DNA from 3 places in the Dehalobacter sp. TeCB1 genome. Region 1 is predicted to be linked to each of the others. Evidence: riboswitches for the same ligand, from Rfam matches in the RefSeq annotation. Region 1 holds a riboswitch; each other region holds the start of a gene.

The links. A riboswitch is a leader RNA that binds a small molecule or an ion and turns the genes downstream of it on or off. The one in region 1 is predicted to bind cyclic di-GMP.
Positions count from the first base shown of each region.
Region 2: linked by a shared signal. The riboswitch ahead of nhaB (sodium/proton antiporter NhaB) and the one ahead of A7D23_RS09545 (VirD4-like conjugal transfer protein, CD1115 family) in region 1 are both predicted to bind cyclic di-GMP.
Region 3: linked by a shared signal. The riboswitch ahead of A7D23_RS14930 (cell wall-binding repeat-containing protein) and the one ahead of A7D23_RS09545 (VirD4-like conjugal transfer protein, CD1115 family) in region 1 are both predicted to bind cyclic di-GMP.

Region 1 is NZ_MCHF01000035.1:1,422-14,228, reverse strand. Features, by position in the region: gene A7D23_RS09585 (hypothetical protein) at 1-346, opposite strand, end outside; gene A7D23_RS09580 (C39 family peptidase) at 356-1,624, opposite strand; gene A7D23_RS09575 (ATP-binding protein) at 1,658-3,520, opposite strand; gene A7D23_RS09570 (TraC family protein) at 3,535-4,173, opposite strand; gene A7D23_RS09565 (PrgI family protein) at 4,176-4,520, opposite strand; gene A7D23_RS09560 (hypothetical protein) at 4,534-4,758, opposite strand; gene A7D23_RS09555 (conjugal transfer protein TrbL family protein) at 4,771-5,616, opposite strand; gene A7D23_RS09550 (hypothetical protein) at 5,671-6,003, opposite strand; gene A7D23_RS09545 (VirD4-like conjugal transfer protein, CD1115 family) at 6,021-8,021, opposite strand; cyclic di-GMP riboswitch class I at 8,085-8,169, opposite strand; gene mobP3 (MobP3 family relaxase) at 8,289-11,837, opposite strand; gene A7D23_RS09535 (hypothetical protein) at 11,900-12,157, opposite strand; gene A7D23_RS09530 (Fic family protein) at 12,178-12,807, opposite strand, start outside.
Region 2 is NZ_MCHF01000063.1:988-7,433, reverse strand. Features, by position in the region: gene A7D23_RS13450 (BlaI/MecI/CopY family transcriptional regulator) at 1-279, shown strand, start outside; gene A7D23_RS13445 (M56 family metallopeptidase) at 276-2,105, shown strand; gene A7D23_RS13440 (DUF3102 domain-containing protein) at 2,112-2,411, opposite strand; gene nhaB (sodium/proton antiporter NhaB) at 2,677-4,182, opposite strand; cyclic di-GMP riboswitch class I at 4,269-4,360, opposite strand; gene ablB (putative beta-lysine N-acetyltransferase) at 4,559-5,407, opposite strand; gene ablA (lysine 2,3-aminomutase) at 5,382-6,446, opposite strand, start outside.
Region 3 is NZ_MCHF01000067.1:99,513-112,319, forward strand. Features, by position in the region: gene A7D23_RS14885 (hypothetical protein) at 36-221, shown strand; gene A7D23_RS14890 (hypothetical protein) at 329-1,201, shown strand; gene A7D23_RS14895 (VanZ family protein) at 1,228-1,749, shown strand; gene A7D23_RS14900 (PqqD family protein) at 1,866-2,129, shown strand; gene A7D23_RS14905 (radical SAM protein) at 2,184-3,320, shown strand; gene A7D23_RS14910 (hypothetical protein) at 3,510-3,692, shown strand; gene A7D23_RS14915 (hypothetical protein) at 3,998-4,900, shown strand; gene A7D23_RS14920 (S24/S26 family peptidase) at 4,888-5,346, shown strand; gene A7D23_RS14925 (ABC transporter ATP-binding protein) at 5,410-7,116, shown strand; gene A7D23_RS15755 (transglutaminase domain-containing protein) at 7,351-8,115, opposite strand; cyclic di-GMP riboswitch class I at 8,204-8,290, opposite strand; cyclic di-GMP riboswitch class I at 8,376-8,469, opposite strand; gene A7D23_RS15915 (lasso RiPP family leader peptide-containing protein) at 8,743-8,892, shown strand; cyclic di-GMP riboswitch class I at 8,915-9,004, shown strand; gene A7D23_RS14930 (cell wall-binding repeat-containing protein) at 9,141-11,528, shown strand; gene A7D23_RS14935 (hypothetical protein) at 11,634-12,572, shown strand; gene A7D23_RS14940 (lasso peptide biosynthesis B2 protein) at 12,612-12,807, shown strand, end outside.

The DNA of each region.
Region 1 (12,807 bases):
TATCCGGAACCAATTCGCAATCGAGTATGCTTTTATCAATATATGTATGGATATAATATTGAACTTTCTGTTTTATAGTCTCTACTTCAGCAAATTTAAAATATGAATATAAAGGTTCTATATTTTGGAAATACATTTGTTCTTTATCATAAACTTCTGTCTCTCTTATATCATTTGGAACCTCAGATTCAATAATTGTATTATTATTTGAACCTACTTCATTATTGAATTGAGCTATCTTAGCCTCGTTTCTTTTATTTTCTTCTTTTGATACGATACCAGGAAGAAATAGAGCAATACTACCAGCAAGTATTATCAAAACAATTAGAATTATATTTTTTCTCATTTAATCCTCCTATGGTCTAAATATCCAAAAAGGACTACCATTTACCCCACCATTTGTACTACTTTCATTCATAATTATTGCCAGATCCCAAGCTTGATTTGTTCTCTTTACACTTACAGGATCATTTATTAATACTTTACCGTCCTCAGTTAAACCCCGTAATACCATAAAATGTCCTCCACTGGTAAAATGTCCTCTCCCCATAGCAACAATTACGGGATAACCCTTACTTAGTGCTTGTACAATCGCTTCAGGATTCATCCTACTCACAGCCTCAACACTAAGCCCATAGTTTGCACCACCGGCAGTCATTAAGGCCCAAGCTGAACCTGCCCCTTCGATCCTGTAACCATTTACAACGGACCAATCAGCGACACTTTTAGGATTAATATCACTTCGGCCCGTAAGACCGGCAACCACCATAGCTAAAGATGTAGGTCCACACCCTGAACTGGCGATCGTGCCAACTTTACCATAACTGTATGCACCCCAACGCTTGTCCGTCTGGTTAAAATATGGGATATTAGCATTACCTGGGGGATACTCCTGGAGTTGGCTTAAATCTATATCATCATAAAGATTCAAATGTCCTTCAATATCTGCTGCAATAATCGTGTTATAAATATTTTGTGCCATTTTGGTTTGAAAATCATCAAACCCTAATTCTTTTATTACTGTATTAAATGGTTTTGTTGTAATAGATATTTTCGCTCGATGTTTCGTAACTTCTACAGTGTAGGTATATTCTTGCTCATTGCCATCTTTATCTGTATAAGAACCTGTACGTAATTCCTGTACAGTATAGGTTTCTACAGTTACATTTCGAATTGGGAATTTACTAGCCATTTTTAGAATATCTGCTTGATTGGCTTTTTTAAAATCCTGTTGAAGTAATACAGAATCCAGAGCTATTAAATGCTGCCATGATAGATCAAATGAATAGGATACAACGATATCATCACACCATGAGTATTCCTTTTTTGCTTGGTCAATCCAATCTAAATTTTCCTTATTAAGGGTATCAGGGGCAGCCTGATAAGTTAATACAAGCTCATATTGTACTTTATCTATCTCTCCGTTTTTACCGCTATCTAACAATATAGTAGGAACGCTAACGGCCAAAACAATAGGAGTTGCAAAAAACAATATAACTACCATTAAGGGCACAAGAACTATCAGCAATATATTTCTAAAACCTTTTTCCGGATCAGTAAACAGGTTTAATATAATCTTTTGTATAAGTTTTTTCGCTGCAATTCCTATTATTGGAGCTGCCATAAAATCACCTCACCGCCAATTATTTAAAATTCTTTAATTTCCTCCTCCTTTACCAAATAACTCAAATTCAAAATCAGCAATTTCTACTTTTGCATGGACACGTTTTGAACCAGCAATAAGAATACCGGCACCCCTTCTCTTTTTTAATAAAACATCTTGCTCTGCATCTGTTAAGTCCATGAGTTTTGTAAGTTCCTCAAGATTCTTACCGTCTGTGCCCATAAAGAATTTAAAACAAGGATTATCTAGCAATGCTTGTCCATGTCTTCTAACTGCGGGATCTAAGAAGTCAACAACCGAATGTGAAATTACTCCCAAACCACCTTCATATTTACGAATACGTTTACTTACATTTCTTAAAAATTGAAGGGCTTGGGGCACTTCAGGATCAACAAGAAGATAAGCTTCGTCAACAATTAACAAAACTCTTTCCTCTCTATTCTTAGACAACTGATTCCAGGCCCAAGTCAGGATATTAAAATATTGTGTTGTTTTTATTTGCTCATCTGCTTCTTGTAAATCGTGAGTATCAAGAACAATAAAATCATTTTTAGCCTCAATTGTTGTATGCCCGTTCCATAAACTTGCATCTGCTCCTATAGCAGCTCGGCGTAACAACAATGAAAGCTTTTCATATTTATCTCTTTTGCGGTCTGAAATATCTGATAGATTAAGTTTTTCTGACATAAGGTTATATAAATTCTCCATGATCGGATACTGTTCATTTGGAATCTGTGAAGTATCTGTATCCCAAGTTATCCCATGTTTTAGATAAAGTTCCTCTAATGATTCTTCAAGAATAGCTTGGTCCATATCATCTAAATTCTTAAGATATAATTTAAAAAATGTCCGGTCAATCTGGAAATGAAGGGCTAAATTACCCATCCCTTTTCCTTCATCTTTAAATAAACTATTTTCCTTCTCTTCTCCCTCATCATCTTTAGGTACTTCTTTTACTTGCAAAGGATTGATTCTGCCACCAACACCACCGCCACAATTAATCCATTGGCCAGCAAGATTATTACATAAGTCCCTGTATTCTCTTTCAGGATCGATAATAATAATCTTAGTCCCTAAAGCATATTCATTTGCAATAATATGCTTTGCTGTAGCAGATTTACCTACCCCCGGAACTCCTAATAAAGTCCAATTACTATTTGTCCTATCACCGCCACGCATCCAGGTATCGAGAAGTATAATTCCTCCCTGGTTGTCCTTTCCAAAAATCCATCCCGTACCATCATTGATTCCTGATGAATTAAAAGGATAAGCCCCTGCTATCGTGCTTAATGGCATATTTCTACTTGCCATGTCTTTTATACTTTGAGGGCATATACCATAAGGGGAAACAGCAAGCAAAGCATCCTCCTGCTTAAACATTGCAACCCTACCCCTCATTTTTGAACCAGCTAAAGCACTTTCAATTTTTCTGCTCTTTCTGTCTAATTCTTCTGTATCACCAGCAGATATCATAATTACTATAGTCACATAAAAAACATTCTCTTGTTCCTGGTCAATTTTACGAAGTAATGTATTAGCATCCCTGTATTGTTGTTCTGCACGTTGCATCATTAAAGCAGATCCACCATTATTTATTCGACCAGCAATTTCACCGATGCTCTTTGATATATTTTCAGTAAGCTTTGATGAATTTGTAGGAGTAAGATGAATAGAACAAGTAACCCCTTCCATATTTGCAATTCTAGATAACCAACCGATTCTTACCTTTGATGGGTAATTCCTAATAACAATTACTCTACTAAGGTTTTCCCCATAGTAAAAATCTTTTGCCCGGAATTCTATTGCCATAGGAGTAATGATATCTAGAATATGATTATTTACTGGGACCTTAATATCTTTTTTCGTTTCTTTTTGTTTTTCTTTTCTTATCGCCATGATAAACCCTCCTATTACACATCTAATAATGGAGCTAGGGACAATTCCAACTCATTACGCTCAAAACTTGCTTGTACAGGATTAGCGAATAAAGCCAGAACAGCAAGTAATTCATCGTCATTGCAAACATCTACCGAAAGACCAGCTCTACCTAGCTTATCTCTTAATTCAGTAGTACGATTGCCAAGTTCTATTTCAGCATTCTTATCCACTGTGCTGGCAAGTATTAAATAGAATCTTCTTTCCATTGTTTCACCGCTACTTGCCGTTAAGGAAGCCTGTTTAATAAATTTCTTTAGCAGTTTTCGTCTAGTGAAGTCCTGTTCGATCCTTGCTTTATCCTGTAACCAATCAAGATAATTATTTAAATCGACCGGCCGGCCGATACAAAAGAATTGCATTGCTTTATTTTCTCCGTTAAGTTGTTCGGCCAGAGCTTCGACCTTATTCTTTTGTTCTGTATCGGATAATAATTCAAGGTTTTGAGGCCAAATACGGATCATCGAAACTAATATTGTATCTTTTCGGTAAATTATCGATCTATTTATATCCGCAACAGGTATCCAATCTTGAGCTGTTTTTTCACGTTTTTGACGTGTTATTTCCTCCTGAGAAATAGCTTGTTTATTTTTCTTTAGTGAAGGAACATTCATACTTAATCCTCCGTTCCGGGAACAATTTTATAAAGATACCTTTTTTGCTTTTCCTTGAATAATTTAGCACTTTTCAATGTATCTAAGAGATTCATACCACTCGTTGGATCTCTTTTTACAATAAAGAAGGCTGCCACCGTGGGGATAACAATTATAAACATTCTCACACCTATAGAAATAAATGGTAATAATCCTAACAGAAACGATAAAATAACACCTACAATACAGGCCAATACAATTGATCCTAATTCGAACCACCCCAAACCGGGAAAAAATTCAAATCTTGTCGTAACATTGGCCGGAATTAAATATTCTGTAAAAGAATTCTCTTGATCAAGGCTGCTCATTTATCATACTCCCCTACATGTAGAAATTCTTAATAATTGTAATTAGGCCACTCAAACATAATCCTACAATAGCCCCTTTTATTGTTTGTTTTATTCTTAAATTTCGTGATGCGGTTTCATCCTCATCTGTAGTAAATGTTTTCATAATAGCCTGATAAGTGATCATAAACCCTGCACCAACGATAATAACTGCATATAACCATGTAATCCAATTTGAGAGATAACTTATTGCTTCCATTTCTATTCTCCTTTAACGGGCCAGCATTCTCCTCATCATGTACATAGATCCAGCCTGTTTCACTCCACCGCCAACGGCCCCGGTAAAACCTGAAGAATAAGCAAATTGCTTAAGGAAAGCAGGAGATTTTAAAGCGATCCAGAGCCACCCCAAAACTAAGAGCAGCCCATTTGCAGATATTTCATTAGTCATAAGAGAAAAGGCACCCTTAACCATAAATATTTGTACCGCTTGAGAAACGCAAATAATAATTACCTGTTTAAACCAACTACTCCATAGATCCTGATTATTCGATGTAATATTTAAGGCCAATATAGGGCCTATCACCGCCATAAGAGCTAATTCAGCCCCCCTAATCATTGTTTGGATACCGATTAGTAACAATATTATCGCCATACCAAGGCCCATCAAAATAATTACCATGCTCATCGTTCCAGGACTCTTTAGGAATATACCCCAATCTTCTAAACCCATTTTACCTGTACTTAAATTTGCTACATCTGTAGCTACTTTAGTTCCAAAAATGAACAATTGGGGTAATATCCACGGTAATGTAGCTACTATTGCAACAGCCTGGCCGGTTCTAATTAACAATCCCCCTGGATCTGCTTCAGGATCACCATTTTGATGTAATATATAGGTCTGGAAAGCTTCGTTCATTGTCTTTAAGACTAAAACTACAAAAGCTAATCCTTGAGCATAATGTATGCCATTTTGAACAAAAGGCAACTGAAGAACATCCGTAGATGTACTCATGATATTTACTAAAGTGGTTGCAAAAAAGTTAATAATTTGGTTGAATAAATTTTCAAAAAAGCTTTGGACCGCACCACCTAATAAACTAGAAAAATCAAACATTCAACCATCCCTTTTCTTGAAGTTAAGACGCTTTTTTAAGCATCTTTTACATAATCAGCTATAGAAACCTAGAATTATCCTGGCTAATCCGCTTGCGGTTGTAGCGATAGCAGCCCCAATAAGTACATTTTTCATAAGACGATTTTTTTCCGCAATGATAGCCTGATCCTCAGACATCGATTTAAGCCATGCTTGATATCCAAGGAATAATCCCGAACCCACAGGGATTAAACCTGTAAGCCATGACGTTGCTGCTGTAAATAAAGCCAATGTACCAGAAACTAATTTAGGTTCATCCGCATAAACCGGCAAGGCGAATGACGAGATAACAAGCCCAAGAATCAATATAGATTTAATACGAGATACCAATACTCTTTTTTTAGACATCTTAATTCCTCCTAAAATTATAAAAAGTCTTTTTCATATTCATCCGATTCGTTCATTTCATTGTCTAGACTTAACTGTGTACCATCATCATTACTTTGAATAAATTCCCCCCCTTCAGAATCCGAAGATTCGCCCATATCAGGCAGCCATATCTTAACATCTTCAAGAATTCTCCTTGGTGTTTGGTCCCATCTTTTTTCTAGAATCTGTCTCGCATTCTCCATATCCACATCCTTATCTCCGGTACTCGAAAAACCAAGTTCACTATTCGCACTCCACAAGGATAAATCGGGTAATGGATATCTTGCAGGAAATTCACTTATAGGCAATATTAAACTCTCATTAATATTCCATCTGAGAACTTCATCCGGAAGTAGTAATGCCCTTTGAGCTAACCCGACCCCGTGACTCATACTGTGTCCCTTTGATTGGATAGAGCTACTTGCATTTTCAGTTTCCACCGTATATTTGCCTGTTTTTTCACTTATAAGTTTCGCTGTATCTACATCGGCAGTTTTTAAATATATCCAATCATGGCAGTTACCCGTGATTGTTTGGGCATTTTCCTTATAAAGCTTCTTAATTTGAGTAATATCCTGAATGGCTAGAGTGAATCTAATCCCACGGCCACCGGCAACGGTAAGCTTTTTATCAAAGTCTGGTATTGGAGGCAAATTACCAAATTCATTCAAAATTATATTTACACGTCTTGGAATTCTTCCCCCACGTTGGTTAGCAAGCTCTACTAAAGATTGATATACCTGGTCAATATATAGAGTTGCAAGAACGTCTCTTGTACTGATTTCGTCTGGTATAATTAAGAATACAGCCGTTTTTTCGATCCCAATATCTGCAAATTCATGGTCTTGCTTTGCTGTCATATCAGCAATATTAGGATCTGTGAAAAGTCTTAAACTCGATAATACTGTAGTAAAAAAACTCGCCCTCATTTTATAAGGAGCAATAGAAGCCACCGCGAAGGCTGCCTTTGCCGGATGTTTTATTGGTAATCGATTCATATATTCCAATAATGGAACGAATTCAAAACCGTTAGGAGTTATAACCGGTTGTCCATATAAAGCCAATAAATGATATACCGTTGCCATATGCCTCTGAAATTTAAACTCACTATTAAAAGCCGTTAAAAGAATTAATGCTGCCAGGGCACTTTCTTGACCATTTTGCCAGATAGGCTGATCCCCTTTGCCGAAGTTTTGTTTGCCAATAATATTTGAAATATTCCAAGCCAGTTCTGAAGCCTTGGCAATATCATTATTATCAACTGCTTTATTTACTTGATTTAACATATTCCACTGATTTCCTAAAGCTGGATCTCGAAGATTGAGAGCAATGACTTTATAACCTTTACTTTGTAAATAATCTCTTGTGGTTATGTAGCTTTCACCTTTTGGATCACCTATTATCATGCTTTCCCCGGCTTTTGCAAGTTCCCAAATAGTAGGCATCAGGATTTTCCTATCTTTTCCGGATCGAGTTGCCCCTAGAATCAGCGTATGACGATCCTCTTTATTCAACCATACCTTTTCTTTCCCACCTTTTGATTTTTCCATACCGAAAACTATTCCACCCTTATTATTTAAAGGCATTTCGGTGTACCAAACATTTACAGTCTCATCCATTTCATTTTTGTTTTGCCACCGGCTTGTACCATGTTGCCCGGTCCCGGCAGGTTCCGGCCCCCCGATCCCGTCTTTTATCCTGTTTTTCTTTTTTAAACGATCCACATTCCAGGTTATCCAAATTATAAAAGCAGAAACAGGAAGTTGCAGAAACAAAAATAGTTTTAAATAATCAGGCTGAGAAAAGAGATCTTTAATAGCTCTTACCAATCCGTAATTAAACCATAGTGTTGGGGCATTAACGAAATCCTTAACAAAAAAAGAAGGAAATTTAATAATCCAAGGTAAAAGTAAAACGTCCAATATAATAACAACGATAACTGATATTGTTCGTATTCTAATTGATTTATCAATTTCTTTATTAGATAGAGTAGCCAAAATTTACCTCCTTGAAATAGAAATAGCGTTGCCAATAGCAACGCCTGAAAATAAAATAACCCTCTAGGCGACTCGGCTATCATAGTGTTTCCACCTTAGACCCGAAGTTTTGCGTCCCTGGCTTTCGCCAAGTTTGCTATTAACTGAAAGGCTTGTATTCTGTTAGGTTGATTACAAAACGTAATCAAAATAATATAAAACTTATTATCATTATTTACCAAATTGCTACAAATTTACAAACGCAGATTTGGCCTTATACTCAAGATATTAGCGTTCTAACTCATCTTCTCTAAATAATGCGCTTCTATCCTTACTTTTCCTAATTTTTTCTATTTCGGCTTCTTTATTTCTAAGCCCTAATTGCTTACTCATCCGATCCTTCATAAATTCAGCTTGAGCTTCTTGCTGCATTCTTTGTTTTTCTAACTCTCTCCATACACTTTTCCATAAATCATTTGCCATCGTAGCTGCTCCGATGCCATGCTGGTTAAATGTTTCCCAATTCTCCCCTTTATACATCCACTTAGGAATATCTTTATCCTGTACTCCAAGTGCCAAAAAAGTTTCCTTCCATTCCTTAGTAGAAATAACTGTTGATTTGCCCCACTGTTTATTTTCTAAGTATTTCTCATATGCTTCATCTGAGATATCATTAATTAGCTCCGTGTTTATATTAGAATTCGATCTAATATTCCAACTATGAAGCATTTCTTTAACCTGCTCAAACCCAATTCCGGATACCAATAAGATTGTAGCCAGATTCTTAATTGGTTTATCTACAATATCCTGAACATTACAGAAAGACCTAATACTTTGATAATTAGTCTCTACTTCAGCATACGCATTGTTGAGATACTTCCCCGTTAACATTCTGTTGTTATTACGTTCAATCTTTCCTACATCCAATTTATTTTGTGTCCGATCAATAAGTTTAACAATGTCATTCGGAAGATTACTCGTTCTCACTGTCTTATCTTTTTTACTTATTGCAACGTCTTTCATATATTTATAGTAACGTTCGGTCACCTGATAACTCATGCCTGTTTGCGTTATTAAGCCAAGCTGCTTTAAATATGTGAGACTTTTCCGTAAGAGATTTCTTTGAGGAATTAATAAATCTTGTCTTTTTTCTATACCGGTAGCATTTAATTTATATTCTCCCTTTGCGCCGGTCAAATAATTACCCTTTTTAAGGTTATCTAATCTCCTGATTAAATATTTAAAAGTTCTTTGTGCTTCCAGATTGAACATATTTTTATGTAGAATACCTTTTAATGCTGCCTTATTCAAACTCCCACCTTCTTTATAAACCTGATAAAGTAAGTCCTTTATATCCCGATAGACAGGATTGATTATCAAACTTCCGGATTCATCCCGAATAATATAGCCTTTCTCATATTGCTCCTTAAAATTACCCATCAAGGGAACTGCTTCCTCATCGGATAACCCTTTAAGAGACTCTAATAATTCGCTTCCTGTCTCACTCTTAATAAATTTATCAAATCTATTAAGACTTTTTCCAAGAAATTGCCCTTCTTCGGTACAAGATAAATTCCCGGTTGAATCCTCGACAATGAAGTGCTTTACTATTTTTTCCAAGGATTCATCTTTAGATTCCAATAAATACTTAAGTCTTTCATATACTTTGTCGGCCTCTTGGTTGACAATCTCCTTCTGAATAGTTTCCTTTAGAGAATCAAGTGTCAAAAGGCCCTCTGGAGCTTTATCTATATAACCTAAAGTCACGTTTGCATCATAACGGGTAAATTCCATTTGCACGGGAATATGAAGTTCATCTATTGCTTGATCTGTAAATAGATAAACACCCTTTTCCTTGTCGTACTCAAAATATTTTTCCATTTCATCAGTAAAAGAATATATGCCGGTTGCTTTATCATATTCAACGAAGCCATTGAGCACTAGCTTTTCAATTCTTTTTTTAAGATTCTCAAGCTCATCTTCAGCCTTACTTTCATTTACCTCAGAATTTTCATCTGTATATTTTTTATAGATATTATCCTCAAGTTCATTAAATGTAATTCTGTTATGTTCTCCAAATTCTTTTCGAACAATAGTATCATATTTCCCGATCTTAAACTCATCCGGATCTTTATCATACAGACCACCAAAAATATCTTGATTATCTAATAATTCATGAAATGTAAATGAAGGGGGTCCTTCACCTTCCTTCTCGTTTTTTCCCAGCATTTTCAGGATTTCTTTTTCAGCTTTATCAAGACTCTTCACTGAAAGTATTTCTTCAATACCTTTATTTGTCAGACAATAATATTCACTGCTGCCGTCCTCAAAATCGATTTCTTTTTTTATGAAACCGGAATCCTGTAAGCTTAATAACCTTTTTTCCAATTCTAAACTGTCTAATCCAATAAGCTTTTTACCTTGTTGAAAAGCGTCCAACTCTGATAGTTCATTCATTTTTGCAACCGAAAGATAAAAGTCTATTTTCTTTTGGGACGATAATTCATTCAGATTAATTCCATTACCACGAATTTCATTTATTAAAGCTCCTAATGATTGTTCCGGATAATGAATATCTTCTTTCTGAAGGTAAGATTTTAATACATTTAAAATATCATCATCTGTGTAATCGGATCTCATCATCGTTGATATCGCCAAAGCTAATACCTTTGTTCTTTCAGGCATAAGATCAATCGCATAATACATATTTTGAATAAAATCTACAGCCTTTAAAGAAAGTTCTAGGTCAGCATATAAGAAACTATCTTTTTGCCACTCTACAGCTCCTTTTAAGATCATCTGACATATCCTATCTCGGATATCATTATAAGCATTCTCCCTGGCCTTCTGGATTGCGTCCTCCTGGCCAGTATACATCTTAGTTAGTTCTTCTGTAGACTTCAAATTTTTTTCTAATGAAGCATTAAATTCAGGCTGCCTTAATAGGTAATCAGCTATTGCCCGGACTTCTTCTTTAATGTCCTCGGGCATAAATTTTAAAGCTACTCTTCCTTTTCCTGGCATCTTATCAGATAAGTCTTTAACCATAAGGATAAGTTTTTGTTCTTGCTCATTATATAACTTTGGAGAGACACCTTCCAAATTCATATCTCGAATAAATGTTTTTAACTCATGCCCGGATGTACGGACATCCTTCATAATTCTAGAAATATGACTTATATCATCCTGGGCAAGATCCCGAATTAAATCTCTCATAATATTTTTTTCATTCATAAGCTGGAATCTTTCTTCTTCAAAAATCTCATCAGTTAAAAGCTTACGTATTGTGGTTAATTTATTTCCTGATATTATCCCAATAGTTTTTTGAGGCTCTTTTTCCCACATCATTATATGAGCATGGGGATGGCCCTTCTCCATATGTACAGCTCCGACCCATCTTAGATTAGTTATTGGTATCCCCATCTGGTTAGCCATATCGGGAATTTTCTTACGTAACATATCTTGCCATTGATCTTTTTTAAGATATCCAAGGCTAATTGCATCTTCTTCTCTCAAAGAAACAATTCCACGCCAAACGAAACTTTCCACTTTGGATATTTCATCTTGAATTGCACCAGGTTCTTCTATTCCATCCGGGCCAAATAAACCATGTGATCTTGGTCGCTCATCAATATAACGAACATAGCTCTCATCACTGGACCCTTCAGGCGCAATATCCTCAATTCCTTTTTCAAGCTCTCTCTTTAAATCAGATTCCGTTATAGTTTTATCAACCCCGGATCTAGTAGCAATATATTGAACATGACTAACATTTTTACTAACAGTATCTTTCAAATTTGGATGTTTGAAGGACATTTTAAAAATAACTCTGCTCATATTATCATCCCTCGTATTTAAAGGGCAGAACCATATTCCACCCTTCGTTTATATTACAACCATTACTTTATCAACTTAAAATTTCTCCATAAACAATTCCCTTTAAAATGCACTCTGCAATATCCAACCTTTTTAAATAAATTACTTCTTTCTAGTGCGTTAATTACAGCATGGTTTCTGTCTAAGGGATGCTTTTGTTTTAATTCTGCTCTGGCAGCACACTCCCCAAGTAATTGAACATCCCCAAAATTTATTATATTATCAGTTAATTCATTTTTTATTAAAATATCTTTCATGTGCGCTGCAATGGTCTTTTTCATATAAACTCCATTAGAAATAATTACTCTATTTCTAAATCAATTTTACTTTTCATGTTTTGGCCTTGGCTAAGTTCTCTACTACTATCAAGATTAAGATCATTTATCTGTAAGGTTCTTACTTCTTGCATAATATCAGACACTAACTTGAAACGGCCATTATATTCTGTAATCACTTCTGAGTTAGGACCTTCTGAATCAATAAGCTTTCCATATTTTTCATAGATCCTTTTAATTTCTATAACCGGAATAAATTCTTTTTTAAAGGTTTTAAATTCAGGTTGTATTAACCTCAACTTGTTCAGATTTTCAAGTAATGTCATAGAAGCTTTTTTTATACCGGGAAATTCATCTAAGTAACACTGTTTAATAGAATCCACTATATGATCTCTGTAAACTTTTTTAAGACCATTATAGTCATTATAAAATGACCTAATATAAGCCTCAAAAAGTTCTTCTTTATTCACTTGACCATAATTTATACTGTACCCGGCTTGATCGGCAAGACATCTAACAAACTCTCTTGTTGATCTACCGTTTCCCTCCCTAAATGGATGAATAATATTGATCTGTCCAGAATAATATGCAAGTCTATTACAGAAGAAATTAATATCTAATCCTTTGAGAAAGTTTTCATTTTTAAGCTTATCAAA
Region 2 (6,446 bases), on a different contig from region 1:
CTTGTAAGGCTTTCTTTGGAAAGATTGGGCTGGAAGAAGTCAACCACTTACACGGTTTTGCGAAAGCTATGTGAACGGGGCATTTTAGACAATGCTGATGCAGTAGTCACTTCACTTGTTAAAAAGGAAGAAGTGCAGAAATATGAAAGCCAATCTTTAATCGAAAAAAACTTTGAAGGTTCTCTGCCGCAGTTTTTAACAGCGTTCCTCGATCGGAAAAAGCTTACGGCCAAGGAAGCTGAAGAACTGAAACGAATTATTGAGGAGGCGATGCAATGAACAGCTTGATGACAGTATTCAGCACTGTTGTCGATATGAGCATAACAGCTTCCTATGTGGCTCTGGGTGTGATCCTGATTCGACTGCTTCTGAAAAGGGCACCGAAAATCTTCTCTTATCTGTTGTGGCTGGCGGTTTTTTTCAGACTGGTTTGTCCAGGTTCATTTACCTCAGTTTTTAGTTTCTTAAACGTTGTCAGACCCGCAATGCAGCCTGATGCTTTGTCTGAGACGCTGGTGATGGCAGGCCTTGAGAACATAAATTATGCAATAAACGGTACAATAAACGGTTCAGTTGGCAGTACGCTGCCTCTGGTCGCAGCAATGGGTGTAAGTCCGCTTCCTATGCTGATGTTGCTTGGCAGTATGGTCTGGATTGCCGGAGTTACGGTGTTGCTGATTTGGAATATTTTTTCCTATTTTAAAATTGCAGGAAAGATCAAAACGGCTACGCTGCTGGATGCTTCTTTACCGCATATTTATGAGACAGATCAAATCAGCACGCCGTTTGTTTTTGGCTTTATCAGACCCAGAATTTATTTGCCTGCAGGCATTTCGCCCCGGGGATTGCCCTATGTACTGGCGCATGAAACGGTGCATATTAAGAGACGCGATTATCTGATCAAACCGGCGGCATTTCTGATTCTGATCATCCATTGGTTTAATCCGTTGATGTGGCTCTGTTTTGCGCTGATGGTTAAGGACATGGAAATGTCCTGCGATGAAACGGTTATTAGAAACAAGGGGCAAGGGGTCAAAGCGGATTATTCCAATTCCCTGCTGGCGTTGGCAGTTCAGAAGAACAGCTTTTGGCAGGCTGCGCCTTTAGCTTTTGGTGAAAACAATATTAAAGCGAGAATCAAAAATGTGATCCATTACAGAAAGCCCGGTGTTTGGATTGGTACGGCGGCAGTTGTTGCGATTGTAGCGTTGATGATTGGATTTGTGGCCAACCCGGTCAATGACACGGCTGCAGGACAGGAAACATACGCTGGTTATGCAGTAGATAAATTACTGGCCAACAAAACACCGTATGTAGGCAATGCCGTTAAAGTTATCGCGCTAATTGACGCGATGCCTTTGCCGGAAGGGGTTGTCCGGGATAAAGTCGAGTTGCAGACGTCGACCGCGCCGTATGGTTTAACCATTCATTACCGGATCAACGACGATTCAGCGATTTCTGCGGAAGACGGAATGATCGGTGATGTGTTTGGGCGCAATGCCATCCTGTTGTTCAGCCTAGTAGATAATGTTGAAGTCATTAACATAAAATTTACCGACAGCGTGGGAAAATATGAAGGATATAGCACGACTTACTTAAGAAGCAGAATGGAGCAAATGATGCAGAGAGATGTACGTGTATATGCCGAAAGTGCCGATTTGCTGAAGGAATTGCTTACGCGTCTGGAGCATGCGTACTTCAGTCTTGGAAATGAAGGAAATACGGCGGTCAACAAAGCCAAGCAGATTGAGCTGTGCTTGGAGAAAATCATGTCATCGCCTTTACCTTCCTCCAATCCCTATGATTATATCAAAGCGCATCAGGCAGAGTACAATATCATTCTGGCCATGGATGAACAAGCACTGCCTTACCTGTTTTCCGAATTTGCGAAAGGCGGGCAGACAGGCTTAAAGGGAAGTCTGATGGAGATCCTGTGCCGAAAGATCCTTGGCAGTGAGGATATCAAATATGCCAGTACGAATCATCAGGACTGGTATGATGCCTATAAGAAACATATCCAGGAGATAACAGACAAAAATAGTTTGATCTGGGTGCAGGATCATTATCCGAAAGGTGTACTTATTTTGGGCGGAGAACAGAATTAACTTAGACTATCTGTAACGCATTTTTCGCCCTTCTTCCGGGACTCCTAAGAGGATCACCGCCTGGGAGTATGTCAAATTACGCACCAGGGCGCAATTTGAGCTGCAGGCGGAAGCCTCGGGCAGTTTGCTCCCGTACTCTCTGAAGACCTTCATCAGTCTGTCGGCCGTACGCTGAGAGTAACTGACCGACTCCTCCAGCCACTGGCCCCATTCTCCAAACATAAGCAGGGCCTTGGCTTCCGTCAGCCGCCTTCTAATCTCGACAGCGGCGGCAAGGTAGATACTCTCCGTCCAGTATTTGATCATGTTAATTTCAGCCGCGATGACATGCGGCGTGCGTCCCCTGATGATATCCGTTGTGTATTAGATACTGTATTAGTTATTGGATCAGTCATGATATCCACACTCCTTGGGGCTAACTTCACTCGTAGGATCTGTGGACAGGCTTAAAAGTGTGACAACCTCAGTCTTAACAACGGACAATCTTTCTCATCGTATATAAGGTCACCGAAAGTCGAGATACTAAAAAATCAGTAATGCTCAAACCCTTGTAATTTGATATCCTTAAGTGTTATAACAGGTACATTGTTGCCAGTAAACCTGTTGCAGTCATAACGACGGCGTATGGCAGAGCCAGTTTTACCATCTCAGCGTAAGACAGGCGAATCAGCGGTGCAAGTGCAGAAGTCAAGAGAAACAGAAACGCCGCCTGACCATTTGGTGTGGCAACGGAAGGGATATTTGTACCCATGTTGATGGCAACTGCCAGCTTGTTGTACTGCTCCAGCGCAATAGCTCCGGCTTCAAACGCTTGCTGTGTTTCAGTCATATATACCGTAGCCACAAAAACATTGTCACTGATTGCCGAAAGGACACCGTTGGCCGCAAAGAAAGCCACAAGCTGGTTCTGCCCTTCCATGTTCAGCACCCATTGAATAATCGGCGTAAACAAATGCTGGTCATGAATAACCGCAACGACGGCAAAAAATACGACCAGCAGCGCAGTAAACGGCAATGCTTCTTCAAACGCATGACCGATGCGCTTTTCTTCAGTAACCCCGTTGAAAGCAGTAAGCAGGATAATAATCATAAGACCAATAATACCTACTTCCGCCAAGTGCAGTGCCAGGGAGAAGATCAGCATAACGCCGCACAAAGCCATAACAATCAGGCGCACACGTCCGCGCATATTCCTGGCAGCATCTTTGACTTTTACATCATCTTCCATAACATTTCTCACAGATTCCGGAAGCTGGTAGCCGTACCCCCAGAACTTAGTAACTTCAAGGATAATGGTGGTCAGAAGACCAACGATCAATACCGGGATAGACACAGGGGCACATTGTATAAAGAAATCTACGAAGTCCCATTGCATAATGGAGCCAATCAACAGGTTCTGCGGTTCACCAACCAGTGTTATTGCTCCGCCCAGCGCAGTGCCCACAGCACCATGCATCATAAGATTACGCAGAAAACCACGAAACTCGTCCAGGTCCTCATGAAGTTTCTCATCAACACTATGGTCGTGATTAATGTCATACGTTTCGTATACTTTTTCGCTGGAAGCAAACTTGTGGAAGATGCTATAGAAACCATAGGCCACGGCGATAATCACTGCCGTTACGGTCAGCGCGTCCAAAAACGCGGAAAGAACCGCACCCAGTACAGCGAACAGGAATGAAAGCGCGACTTTAGAGTGTACTTTAGTAAGGAGCTTGGAAAACAGGTACACAAGACCTTCTTTCATAAAATAGATCCCGGCAACCATGAACATCAGAAGAAGAATAACCGGCAGGTTCATTTCAACCTCGTGATAGACCATATGAGGGTTAGTAAGTCCGAGCACAACGGCTTCGATCGCCAGAAGCCCACCGGCAGGAAGCGGATAACATTTTAACGCCATTGCCAGGGTAAAAATAAATTCGACAATCAACACCCACCCGGTAACGTACATACCGGCGGTAACCATCAAAATAGGGTTCAACACCAGAAAAGCAAGAATTGTTCTTTTGTACCAGTCCGGAGCATGACCCAGAAAATTTGCTCTGAATGCTTGTCCGATGCCCATTTGTTTCATATGTACTATCCTCCCAAGTGAAAATTAAAGATATAAAAAAGAGAGTACTCCAAAACGGAACTACTCCCCCCCAAGAAGTTCATATTACTTGCAGCCTGGCAATCATAGCAACTTACAAGCAACCTTAGACCCATAGCTTTAGCGTCCTTCACTTTCACGAAGTTTGCATCAACCTGTACAACTATATATTGTTATTTTTGCTTAAGCTTTTATATTATAACAGAAAATTATTCTTTTGAATACCCTGAATATATCCACTTTATGCTGAAGTGTCCAGGTATTTATCTTAAGTATTTTGTTTTTTAATATAATCCTTTAGCAAATCAGGCTATCTCTCAAAAATCTTCTTCCCCTTGACTTACAAAATAGTATTTTACTATTTTAAAGTTTTTACCCAAATATTCATATCTTCAAAACCGCCGCAAATATGGCAGTTGTTGATTAGTCTACCCCGATACATATACCCCAGCTTGCTTAAAGACCTGTTGATTCCAAGATTGTTAGCTCTTGAAAGGCTATATGCTGTAGCAAAGCCATTGCGTTTCAAGTGTGTTTCCAGTTGGAATATCAATTCGCTTAATATGTTTCTGCCTCTATACTTTGGATAAGTGGCGCAATCAGTTATTTCAGCGTTCATGTGTTGTTTGTCAAGATCCGCCGAAGCAATACTGATAATTTTTCCTTCTTCTTCCGCTACCATATACAAAATATGATCCTGCATGACTTTTTGAAGATACTCTCTGCTGAAAATAGGAGTTGGATAGGTTTCAAATGCCGTTTGAAAAAGCTGAATTATCTGGGGAATATCGTCCGGCACGGCCTGCCTTATCGTATAGTTTTTATTCTTAGTCAGCTCGAATTTATTGGTATTCTTAACGCAATAATCGATAATTCTGTTTTCTTTCTCCTCATAGAGTGAATTTTTGCGCTTCGTATCAAGAAAAAGGGACATACAAGTTGCATCCTCTCCCTGAAAAAAACCGTCGATAACCCCCTCTGCTACAAACCCACATTCCTCAAAGAGACTAAGATCTTGTTTATAACAATTCGCAATAATCTTACCCAGATTTTCTTTTTTGGAATAATCAATAATCTCTTTGATTATCAACTCAGACAAAAGAGAATGACTCAATATTTTAAGCCTTTTATTGCGATAATCCACGTACATGTCCACACCCGAAAAGTTTGTATATAAATTTTTACATTCGTCTTGATCTATATTCATGGAAGTCCTCCCTCTTGTTGAGTCTTACGTTTGTACTTGGAATCAAGCACACTTGTTCATCTCTGTATAACTTTTCTAATCCCCGGTATTCTTTATTCTTGAATTTACTGCACGTGCCGCATTTTCGGCACTGGTGCGTTTTATCCCGAGGCTCGCTATACGTGCAAATTACACCTTCATAATTTCTAAGAATGACCTTTTCAGGGGAATATGAAATCAAGTATTGTGGATTGACTGGGATCTTCCCCCCGCCTCCAGGCGCATCCACAACAAACTGTGGAATAGCTAGACCCGAGGTATGTCCACGCAGCATTTCTATGATTTCAATCCCTACAGAAACCGGAGTTCTGAAATGCTCTATTCCTTCTGAAAGGTCGCACTGATAAAGGTAATATGGTCTAATTCTGGAGCTTACCAGTTTCTGAACCAAATCACGCATTATATAGGGGCAATCGTTAATGTCTTTTAAAAGTACAGATTGGTTGCCAAGAGGAATTCCGGCATCTGCCAATTTCTCACATGCCATGCGAGCCTCAACTGTCAATTCCTTGGGGTGGTTAAAGTGAGTATTCAGCCAAATTGGATGATATTTTTTCAGCATTTTGCAGAGCGTATCGGTAATTCTCTGAGGCATGACAACTGGTGTTCTTGTGCCTATCCGTATTATTTCCACATGTTTGATTTCTCGTATTGATCTTATGATTGCTTCCAGCCTTTCATCAGAGAGGCATAAGGCGTCCCCTCCTGACAAAAGTACATCTCTGACTTCTTTATGCGCTCTGATATAATTAATCGCCCGTTTGATATTGTCCTGGGAAAGAGCCCTATCCTCATGCCCGGCAAATCGTCTTCTTGTACAGTGGCGACAATACATTGAACACTGATCAGTAATAAGCAAAAGTACCCTGTCCGGATATCTGTGAGTAAGACCCGGGACTGGCGAGTCGACTGTTTCATGCAGCGGATCACAACTGTCGAACTTGGATATTTTAGTTTCATGAACCGTCGGTATTGCTTGCCGCCGTATAGGGCAATGCGC
Region 3 (12,807 bases), on a different contig from region 1:
CAGCAATATTTATTTTCGAAAGGTGGAGAAGAAAAATGAAAACATACGTTAAACCTAGTCTTGAATGTATTGAATTAAGAACAGAGGAAAGCTTGGCCTGCATTGCGTCTACGCCAGTGTCGATACCAGGATCTAATCCGGGAAACAATGGCAATCACAATGGTTGGGGCAACGGTAACGGTAATGGTAATGGTAATGGCAATGGCAATGGCAAACATTAAGTAATTCTTCAAAAATGCATTAGAAGATCGCCCACAAATATGGTATAATTTACTTGAACCTGTCAATATAAGGCAGGTTCATTTTTCAGTGAAAGAGATGATCATTTATGAATTGTTTATACTATCAGATTGCCGGGTTGACGATAAAGGTTATTTCAAGCCGCTTAGATGGTTTCCGTACACTTGATGCTTTTGCGATGGATCATCCTTCTGAGATAATTGATCTGGAAATCATGACGACACCAAGCGTTCACGTTTCTATTCCTGAAGGGAAGCTGCTTATTGATGATCAGGCCAAATGGGTGTGTATTCCCGGAGCATATTATAATACATCGGTTTATCTGCCTAATGAAACCACTGGCGAAGTGATTTGCAGGGCAGATGCCAATGAAGACTGGAGCAGCGCAGAGATTACCTATGTAGAAAATGAAGAGATCGTTGAAGCGATTGTAGCCGGTTTCTTATTGGAGATCATATTCCGAAACCGTTTGCTTTTCAAACAAGGAATCGTCATTCACGCCTCGGCGATATCCTGGGAAGGGCAGGGAATTGTGTTTACAGCCCCTTCAGGGACTGGAAAGTCTACCCAGGCGAAGCTTTGGGCAGAGCATATGCAGGCCCGGGTCTTAAATGATGACAGACCTGCAATAAGACTAATAGATCAAAATCCCACTATTTACGGTACCCCATGGAGCGGATCAAAAACGCTATATTATAATGCGTCGGCTCCTCTGAAAGCAATTGTTTTATTGGAGCAGGCTTCGAAAAATGAGATTATCAATTTATCTGCAGCGCAAGCGGTATCCAAGATCATGCCCAGATGTTTTTTACCGTACTATGATCAGGAGATCATGGGCATGTGTTTAAACACCCTGGGAGAGATGCTCTCCGGTATTTCTGTATACCATCTTAAATGCCGTCCGGACATGGGGGCAGTAAAGCTGCTGCACCAATGTCTGGCGAATCAATATTTCATATAGATTTGAAAAAATGATTGAGGTAACAAATGAAAAGCAGTATCTGGAAACGAGTAATATGGACCATTGGTTTATTTATTTTACTTGTACTTCTTGTCGTCGTCTCGTGGAAACTAAGCAGTCAAACTGGAACACAGTCCAATCAGCTGAGTATGAGAATCGCAGACCAGATGATTGACCGGCTGGATAAATACTTTGATCTGAACCGGTTAGATACTTTCTGGAAAGTCACCTTTAATCAGCTGCTGCGGAAGGCCGCTCATTTTATGGAATATACAGTCATCGGCTCTGTGATGTGCATCATGCTGAATGTAGCTTTCAAAAGGGCTTTACCTGCAGCGGCAGTCTCAGTGATTATTTCCCCTCTGTTTGGTTTTATCGATGAATATCATCAAAGATTTGCACCCGAGCGGACGCCCAGGCTATTGGACATTTATATTGACACAGCCGGGGTATTAACAGGTGTTATTCTTATTACGGTGTTTTTTCTGGTGCTTAATTATATTAGAAAGCTGAAAGGAAGAATCAAGGAATTGGAAGAAATAAAATGATTATTACCAATAATAATATAAAAACAAGAATCTTTTTAAATTTATATTAAAACTAATGTTTTTCCTTGCTTTTTTATGGTAGAATTTATAATCATAGCATAGAGGAGTGAATAAGCTTGAAAATTAAAGATGGCTTCATGCTGCGTGAAGTTGCAGGGCAATGGGTAGTCGTTCCTTTAGGTGAAAGGGTCGTAGAATTTAACGGTATCATGACGCTGAGTGAGAGCGGAGCCTTGCTGTGGAAAGTATTAGAGAATGAAGTCGCTGAAGAAGAATTGACTGAGGCCATTATCAAAGAATATGATATTGATCGTGAGACAGCTGAGGCGGATGTTCGTGAGTTCGTCAATGTATTAAAAGAAAAATCCTTAATTCAATAAGGCTTAGCGTTTTCTGGAATATTAAGATGACAATCGTGATGAGGAGAAACAGATATGACGCTAGGGTGGAGTGAATTGCATTCGCAATTGATTGCTGGCGCGATGGAGAAAAAAGAGTTTTTTTCTGCTTCTTTTGAACTGACAGCCAGGTGTAATCTTCAGTGTAAAATGTGTTATGTCCGTCGTTCTGCCAATGATAAGATAGCTAGAAGTAAAGAACTGAGTACCGCCGAGTGGATTCGTCTGGCCGAGGAAGCCAGGGATGCGGGGCTTTTGTTACTGGCTTTAACTGGCGGAGAAGTCTTCCTGCGTGAGGATTTTAAGATCCTTTATGAAAAGTTTATGAAATTAGGTTTTATTCTCCAGATTCTCACCAATGGTACGTTGATTACGCCTCAGATTGCCGACTGGCTTGCCGGGATGCCGCCGTCCAAAGTAAGCATTACAATTTATGGTGCTTCACCGGAAGCTTATCAAAGGGTAACGGGCTTTGCAGAAGGATTTGACAAAACAATACGGGCAGTTGACAGCTTGCTTACCAGAGGCATCAATACGAGTATTAGAACAACCGTTATCAAGGAGAACGAGGACGAATTTGACGGTATATTTGATCTTGCACTGCGAAGAGAATTGCCTCTGGGAATTGTGAACTACATTTCACCGAGCAGGGAAGCAGACAATAGTGATCCTTTAGGAAACCGTCTTTCACCGGCCGAACTGTTCCGTTACGAAATGCATATCGCACAGCGTCAGCGCCAAGTTCGTCCGGATAACGATGCCAGTAAGACGAGAACGATCGACACGATGGACGAAGATGCCTTTTTCAGCCAAATTGCTGATCAACATAAAGAGGAGCCCGGATCAGCTTTTCCTTGCACGGCTGGCTCATGTGCAGGCTGGGTAACCTGGGACGGAAGACTGCTTCCGTGCGGACTCCTGGATAATCCGGAATCCTATCCCTTGAAGATCGGTTTTTCGGCGGCTTGGGAAGAATTAAAGCAAAAATGCAATATCATTCCTGCTTGCAAGGAATGCCGGCAATGTCAATATCAAGCCTTATGTGAACATTGCCCAGCAAGATTATACCAGGAAACTGGTCGTTATGATAAGCCTGCGCCTTATCTTTGTGCATTAGCTCGAAGCCGCATGGAATATAAAAAAGCTTGTACGCATAAAAAAGACAGACATTGACAAATGTGATAGAAAAGGATGTTAATTGAAATACAAATGAAATATAAAGTAAGCAAAATATAGCTGAATAATTTGTAGAGATATATTGCAAATGTTGGAAATATCAGCTAAGATATATCTGGTGGGTTATATTTATTTTGAAAAATACGATCTTAAAGAATAAATAGATTTTTTCCAGGAGGTGGAAAGATGAAAAAGTACATTAAACCACAGTTTGAGTACGTTGCATTATTATCTGAAGAAAGATTTGCAGTTGCTAGTTCCGGCTGTACGCTTTTTGGAACTTGTCCGGTAGATTGTACAACGGTTACTGGTACAGATGCTGCAGGTCATTCTTATGTATTTCCAATAAACTATAATGATCCTTACTAACATTTGAAAGGAAGGCGAAGCAATGAAAGTGTATATAAAACCTAAAATAGACTATGTTAAGCTGACTGCACAAGAGAAGTATGCAAGCGGTTCTTGTGTAAGGGTTTATTTGGAGCCAGGAGAATGTCCCGCTTATTGGGATACATTAAACGTGTCATAATGTGATATCTTTTATTTTTGACAAATAAAATTATAATGTAATTAACATATTATTTCAGGACGATGGCATATCTGTTTCAGGATATGCTTTCTCATTATTTATTGCTTTATCTACAGCAGATGAATATTGAATTGGTTTTCAAGGAGTGTTTTTTTTGTCTTTATCTTTCTTCCAGGTTGCCGGTATGGACATAAAACTAACGAATAATGGTTACGAGCCGTATCATTACATGCGGGATTTTATAATAACCAATCAAGTGGAAGCTGATATCAACTATCTTCTCCAGACGATGAAACAGATTGAATTTCCTCAAGGAGAGCTGATCTCTGATAGTTCGACCTGTTTTAAGTGGATGAAGAAAACTTCCGGCCAGGGAGGGCATTATGTTTACCTACAGGAGTATGGCATCGGTAAGATAATGACGCTGATGGATATCTCGGAGGATTGGCGTAATGCTATTGTTACCTGGTATGATTACAGCGGCGATGAGGAAAACTTCAGGAAAAACAGTCACGCTCAAATATGGCCATCCGTTCATAATATGCTGGGGATGGTTTTCAGGTATTGTCTATTGGAGTATGACGGTTTAGTGATTCATGCCTCAACTTTGAAATGGAATGGCAAAGGTATTATGTTTTCGGCACCTTCGGGAACCGGGAAGTCTACGCATGTGAAGCTTTGGCAAGATTATATTCATGATGTCAAAATCCTGAATGATGATACACCGGCTGTCAGAATCATTGAGGATCGGCCATATGTTTTTGGTACGCCTTGGAGCGGTTCTGAATTTCTTCATAGTAATGACTCCGCTCCTTTATCTGCAATCGTCATGTTGGAACAGGCCAAGGAAAATCAGATATTCAGATTAAATAATCAGCAAGCAATTAACCGTTTAATGCCCAGAGTTTTTCTTCCTTATTTTGACCAAAACATGATGAATAAGGCACTCAGTATTTATGAAAAAATCATTCGTAGTGTCCCGGTGTATCTGCTGCAATGTCGTCCTGATCGGGAAGCTGTGGAGTTGGTTTACCGATGTCTGGAGTAAAAAGAGTTAAAGCTGCAAATCTGTTCCCTTTGGTTTCAGATCTTCTCGAAAAAGGTCAGAGTGTCAGGCTTTCTGTTTCAGGTGACAGCATGTATCCTTTTTTGCGGGATGGCATTGACAGCGTGGAATTTTCCGTCGGGACTTTTGAAAATCTCAAAAGAGGGGATACTGTTCTGATCCGAAGGACGAATGGCTACTACGTAATGCACCGGGTCTGTCGAAAAAAAGCGGACTGTTTTTATATGGTCGGTGATGCCCAGCAATGGATTGAAGGGCCGCTCTATCCCGAGCAGCTGATTGCTGTAGTCAGCGCGATTTGGCGTAAAGATCACCATATTCCGTGTTCAAAATGGTGGCTAAAGCTATTGGTAAACATTTGGTTAACGCTGCGGCCTTGCAGGTATTTCATTCTGCGGGTTTACAGAAAACTGAGAAAAATATTTTAGACAAAATTACGGAGATCTACGGCACAATGGTAACAGACAGTACAGAATCGGGAGCTAGACCAGATGATCATCAAAGATGAATTCATTAAAGGCATTCACTTTATTCGTTGGATAAAACCGGATATCATGCCCTTTATACCGATGCTTATTTGTATTTTACTCATCAGTTGCACCGGAGGGCTTTTCGGGGTAGCGATCGCTATTTTATCCAAGCATATGATTGATTATGCGGTGGCCGGAGAACTCGCTCGGGCTGGATTCGTTGGTATTGCCTTTGCAGGAGCTATCATTCTTAATCTTTTGTTATCGATCGGGAATTCTCTTCTTTCAATCCGCGTCAGCGAAGCATTTTCCAATGCGATGAGGCAGCGTTTTTTCAAGAGGCTGTTAGAAACGGAATGGCTGCCGCTTTCCAGCTATCACAGCGGTGACCTTATCACACGTTTGACCAGTGACGTGGGGAATATCACCAATTCTATTGTGGGTGTTATCCCGGGTATATTTGCTTTGGGCGTGCAGATGGTCGCTTCCTTAATGACCCTGTTATATTATGACCCGAGGCTCGCCGTCATTGCCTTTATTCTGGGTCCTTCCACCGTGCTCTTGAGCCGTGTCTTTGGCCGCAAGCTTAAAACACTAAATATCAAAGTACAGGAGTCGGAGAGCCTGTACCGTTCCAATATTCAGGAAGCAATCCAAAATTTTATTATTATCAAGGCGTTCCGTTTGGAGAAGCATCACAGCGATGTTCTGCAAGGGTTGCATCAGAACCGGATGGAATGGATTCTGAAGAAGAACAGGGTGACTTTATCCGCGAATATGATCATCTCTGCCGGTTTTTGGACAGGATACTTGGTTGCGTTTGGCTGGGGGATTTTTCGGCTTTCTCAGAAAGCCATTTCTTTCGGGACCTTAACGGCATTTCTAACATTAGTGCAGCAGGTCCAGACACCTTTTGTCGGTTTGGCGAGGACATTCCCGCAGATTATTGCGATGTTGGCTTCCACTGAAAGGTTAAGGGAACTGGAAAAAATGGCCTTGGAGAAGAGAGAAGGACAGGTTCCAAAATTGAAGGATGTGGGAATAAGCTTCCAACAAATGAGCTTTTTTTACACGGAAGAAAAGGAAACACCTGTCTTGGATAAGATTACGCTGGAAATTGCCCCGGGAGAGCTCGTCGCTTTGGTTGGCCCTTCCGGTGTTGGCAAGACGACGCTGATCAGGCTTGTGCTGGCGTTGTTGAGACCCTCCGAAGGGGAAGTATACTTTACAGATAATACAGGAAAACGGTACGAGGTTACGGCTGCGACGAGGGAATGGATCACCTATGTACCGCAGGGGAATACGTTATTCAGCGGGACAATCGCCGCGAATTTGCGCAGCGGGAAGCTGGGTGCGACTCCTGATGAGATGGAAAAAGCCCTCCTGGCTGCCTGTGCCTGGGACTTTATTCAGGAGCTGCCGAATGGAATGAATACTGTTATCGGGGAGGATGGCCATGGGCTTTCGGAAGGACAAGCCCAACGTATTGCCATTGCACGTGCTTTCTTAAAAAAGGCGCCTGTTATGATTCTGGACGAGGCAACCTCCGCGCTGGATATGGAGACAGAGTTAGAAGTCCTAAAGGCCATCAAAGATTTTAGCAGTAGGTGTACCTGTCTGCTTATTACCCACCGGCAGACTGCTTTAAAGATGTGTTCCAGGATTTTGAAGATTGATAACGGAAAATTATCCGTTGAACCTAGTAGAACGATTCATAATTATCAATAACATTGAAGTTACTAGCTTTGCCCGGGTTGGTCTTCGTAATGATAACCGCTTTCGGCAGATTGCGCCCTCCATGGCGCAAACAGCCGCGCTGCGCAATCCGTGCTCCGCTTGACACTGGCTACTCATTACGAAGACGGATCTGGGGTTAGTCTAAGCTTTAATCTTTTTCTAACAAAAATAGGACGTAACGAAATTTTTACTATCGTTACATCCTTAATATTATTTTAAGAGGATTCATTTTGCTGACTGAGCTCTGTCCCAGGTGTAGTTAGCCGCGGTCATTTGGGCTTCAGTCCTATTCTGCGGGGATGTTTCCCCCATGGCCCAGTCCGAAGTTACATCGAGATAGTACCATTTTGCATCGATTTTGATCATATTCCAGGCGTGGTAGCCTTCAGGATAATAACCGGTAATGATCTTCGACTCCAGGCCTGCCTGCTGCAGCATTTTCTTCATCAGCATGGCATATCCCATGCAGGTTGTTCTGTGATCCGTCAAAGCAGTATAGGTGGTTATTTGTTTCAGGCTGTAATCATATTTCACGTTTTGCACGATCCATTGATGGATGGCAGTTTCTTTGCTTAAGTCGTTCATCTTGGGTGTGATCAGCTTGGCAACAAGCTTTTTCACTGTGCTGTCTACATATTTTTCTTCTTCTTTGGTCGTATGATAGTTGAGGGTGAAATTAATATCCAATTGGCCAGAATGATAGGAATATGTATAACCCATTTCTTTCCACGACAGGCTGAGGTAATCATCACTGCCGGCAGATTGCAAAAAGATGTTTTTGAGGTCTGCGAGGACTGGGGTTGTGTCACCGGTATAGTGAAGGGAAAAAGAATCATCCCGGTCGGTCATATCTGCGGCGATATATTTCTGGAGGTCCGCAATGCATGTCACTGTTTCACCATCCGCCAGGGCAGGTGCCGGGCTGTTCAAAAGCAGCAGGGATAATGTGAGGGCAGTGGTGGCAACCAGGGAAACAATTTTTTTGGACATCGAAAACATCTCCATTTCATTCATTTGTTGAAAACAAAAATGCCGCTTAACCTTTTTCAGGCAAAGCGACAAAAGCTTTGAATAACCGTTCGGTGGCTTGGCAGTCATCAGTATCCATACTGGAAGACCCATAGCTTTGCGTCCTTAGCTTTCGCTAAGTTTGCCTTTATCGCTGATCATTATTTAGTTGTCAACAAACATGAACCGGAGTAAAGAAAAACATTACGCATAGTCAGGTAATGTTACACATATACTGAACTACCGGCAACCCGACTTTCATAGCATAAATAGAACATATGCCTTAGACTCGTGGCTTTGCGTCCTTGCCTTTCGACAAGTTTGCTTTTTACATGCAGCAGTAAAAATATTGGTATTAATTGTATTTTATTATAGATAATAAGAAATGTAAATAGGTTGTCCGTATTTTTTATTTCGAGATGTCGAAGGAAGCGAAAAGTAGTAATAGAATTAGAGAATTTTAGGGATTTATATTATAAATTTAATACTTTGTGACACAAGAAAATGGATTGACAGGAAAATATTGTAAGCATATAATGGGCATATATGTTTCGAAGCAATCATAAATTCAAATATTGTGAATTTGTTTATTGTGGGAGGGGAAGGAAATTGAATAAAAAAGCATATACGGCTCCAAAGCTTATTGTACTAGGTAATGTGGCTGAGTTAACGAAAGGTTCCAAAGGGACGTGGACAGGTTTAGATATCGTTGTCTCTTATTCAGTAGCTCCAGATGATCCTGAAATTTTTGGCAGCTAAGTTGATAAAACTATGAAATAATACCGGAAAAGGGCAAACCAGTTGAAAAGCTGGGACGCAAAGTCAGAAGTCTAAAGTGCAATATTTGTACAATGACCGTTCGGCTGCCAAAATGTTGGCGGTTTTTTTATTTTCTGGACTTACATAAATACTTAAAAGATAGAAAATTACTTTCTCTTGGCTTGGGAGTACGCATATCTCAGTATGCTTACAGGGGAGTCAATAAAAGATTGGAAGATGGTGAAAGAATGAAGAAAAGAAAAGCGTTTATCCCGGTTTGTTTGGTTTTTGCTATGCTATTTACACTTGTAGCTGGTCCGGCAGCATTTGCGGCGCTGAGTTTTAATGACAAAACATTTACCGGTGCTTATGGAACATTTAATGGTCCTACAGCTTCTGTAGTTTATAATGGAAAGCTGTATGTAACAGATTTCTACAACGGCCGTGTCGTTGAGTTTGATGCCGATACCGGTAATTTCTTGTTTGAATATGGTCAGACAGGGAGCGGCAATAATCAATTTAATTGTCCCAGTGGAATTGCCGTTGACGGTTCAGGCTTCCTCTATGTTGCAGACACGTATAATAACCGGATTATCAAGTTTAAACCCAATAATGGAGCGATCACTGGGTGGACTACTTTTGGCAGCGGCTATAATATGCCACAGGGAGTCACTGTAAAAGGGACGAATGTCTATGTTGCCGATACCTACAATAACCGCATCCTAAAGTTTTCGGATTTGAGTGGCAGTTCTTTCGTGGAAATCGGAAGTGCAGGGGATGCCAATGGTAAATTTATGAGACCGTATGATATTGCTGTTGATTCATTTGAAAATATATGGGTATGCGATACTTTTAATAACCGCGTTCAGAAATTAGATAAAAACGGAGTTTACATTGGAAAAGTTACATCGGATATGTGTTATGGGATATCAGTTGACAAGTACGATAACATCTATGTAGCCGAAAGACAAAATAGTGTAATTAAGTGCATTAAGGCCTATGCAACGCCGATTGCTTTTATCAGTACCTCTAGCGGGTTTGTCAGACCGATTGGAACGGATGTCGATTCTAACGATAAGCTTTGGGTGGTTGACGTTAACTCCGGTAAGGTTCATTATGCTCAGATACAGAATCCAAATATTGTGCCGGTTACTTCTGCAATAACGCTGGATATTCCTGCGTCGAACACCAATGACAAACTGGACGTTAGTAGTTCCGTTAATTTGGCCGGTGGTGTAAGAAGCGGTATCTTGCCGGCAATCACGATCAATGCACATACCAGTATCAGTACGTTGCCTGTTGAAGTAGAAATACCGGCTGGGACTACGGTAACCGGCCCAGCGGGTTGGACTGAAGAGATTAATGTCCCTACGGTGAAAGCAAACAATACGGTAGATCCGGGAACCGGCAATACCGTAAGCAGTGTTATTGAAATCGGTTTTGGGAGTACACTTTTAACATTTGATCAGGCTGTTAAGATTGTGATCCCTGGAAAGGCTGGACAACAGGTTGGATATTCCCACGGTGGCGGGGCTTTAACGCCTATTACCCGAGTGCTTACCGGAAATACACAAGCAATAGCGAATGCTGAGATTCCGGCTGGCGGCGAAGGCAAAATCGATGTGGGTGCTGATTTGGTTATTTGGACGAAGCACTTTACGTTATTTGCGACCTACACTTACACTGGCGGCGGCGGTGGTGGCGGTGGCGGCGTAGTTCAAAATACGACTCCGGCTTCAGCTCCCCGTATTGCTGGAGCAGACCGCTTTGAAACAGCTATTGCAATTGCTGAGCAGGGTTGGCCTAACGGAGCGGATACTGTCGTCTTAGCTTATGGATACGACTTCCCGGATGCTTTGGCTGTTACTCCTTTAGCCAAGAAACTGAATGCACCGATCTTGCTTACCGATAAGATAACGCTCACGTCTTCTACACTTGCTGAGATACAGAAACTCAAAGCCAAAAAGATCGTACTTGCTGGCGGAACAGGTGTTATTTCTCAAAATATTCAAGATTCCCTCGTTGCGGCCTATGGTCAGGCGAATGTCACACGTTATGGCGGAGAGAGCCGCTATGCTACGGCTGCAGCAATCGCCGGAGCTCTTGGCAATTCGACCGGCAAAGCTATTATCGTCAATGGGGAAAACGGACACTATTCGGATGCCCTGGCAGTATCTCCGTACGCGGCTGCCAACGGGATACCGATTCTCTTCACCCGAGCTTCAGCACTTCCGGCAGAAACATCCGAAGTAATCACTGACCAAAAAGTTACATCAACCATTGTTATCGGCGGTGAAGGTGCGGTTTCAGCAGGCGTGCTTTCTCAGCTGCCGAGCGCCGTACGTTATGGCGGTGAAAATCGTTATGCTACCTCAACGATGATTATCAATGGTTTGAATTTTAAATATGACAAGGTCTTTATTGTAACAGGTTTGAATTTCCCGGATGCTTTGGTAGCAGGAAACCTCGCTGCGTATACCCAATCCCCGCTGTTAATGGTAGATAAAGGATTGCCTGATGCAACAAAAACATTTTTGACAACGAATAAAGCAAGTATCAAGGATATATCAATTGTCGGCGGTCAGGGAGCTGTTAGTACTTCCCAGGTCAATGAAATCCAGAACACATTAAAATAAACTTTTAAGTAAGTTATTTCAGAGAGGAAGCAGCGAAACTGCAGTTTCGCTGCACTCTCTCTTTTGTATTTCATTGTTGAAATCGTTGAAAGGTAGAGTTCATTGATGAAGCAATTGAGCAGCACAAGAAAAAAATATACAATCTTTGGCTTAAATGTGGTCTCTGATTTTACTTTGGATGAACTCTTTCCTAGCGATGAAACAGGTGAGATAGAGATTATTCATGGTACAGTACCTAGAGAAATAGATGATGTGCTAGAAAAAAATGAATTATTTCAAGCATCTCGCCGGGAATTACTCTTAAATATCCGGGGAGTTGCGAAATATTTAATAACGGATGGGAAAACAATTGTCGTCGAACCCTACGCTGGTGCGAGCTATTCTGCCATAAAGCTGTATTTACTCGGTACGGCGTTTGGTTCATTGCTACTGCTCAGAGGTTTGCTTCCAATTCACGGTACAGCTGTCATGATAGATGGGAATTGCGTTCTGGTGACCGGAATCTCCGGTGCCGGGAAATCAACGCTTTCGTTGGCCTTCAGAGAAAAAGGCCACTGTCTATTAACAGATGATATTGCTGTGCTGTGTATCAAAGAGGATTCGGTCTGGGTACAACCCAGCTATCCGCAGCAAAAAATATGGCGCGATAGCGCCGATTCCATTGGAGTCAGTGTTGATTCTCTGGTCCAAGTAAGTTTAACCAGGGGCGATAAGTATTTTTTGCCTTCCAGGGAGAGTTTTTATCGGGAATCCGCAAAACTAACCGCGATTTATGAGCTGAAGGCTGAAGAGTGTCATGAGGTTTGTATTCGTCAACTGCAAGGAAGCAGAAAAATGTCTGCCTTGCTGCAGCATACCTATCGCGCAGAACTGCTGCCTTATTTTGGTTTGGAAATGGCCCATTTTATTCAGTGTGCGGATGCTGCCAATAGAACCCCGGTTTATCAGTTGATTAGGCCGAATAAACTATTTACGACGGAGCAGCAGATTTCATTAATTAAAGCAGAACTGATAAGAATCAGTCATGATATCGTGAATAATTAATACAATTTTAATATTTAGATTTTATAAACAAAGGATTTGATGCATTTGACCTCTTATAAAAGATTTAGCAATATAAGATTTATCAAGTGCTCACTGAAAGAAAAGTTACTGCTGATTTCTTCGTTCCTGCTTCTGGGAATTGTACGTTTTTTGATTCTCATCATTCCATTTAAATATATAACGCTGCTTATTGGGGAGAAGATGGCGGATTCACCGAGCACAATGGATCAAAAAA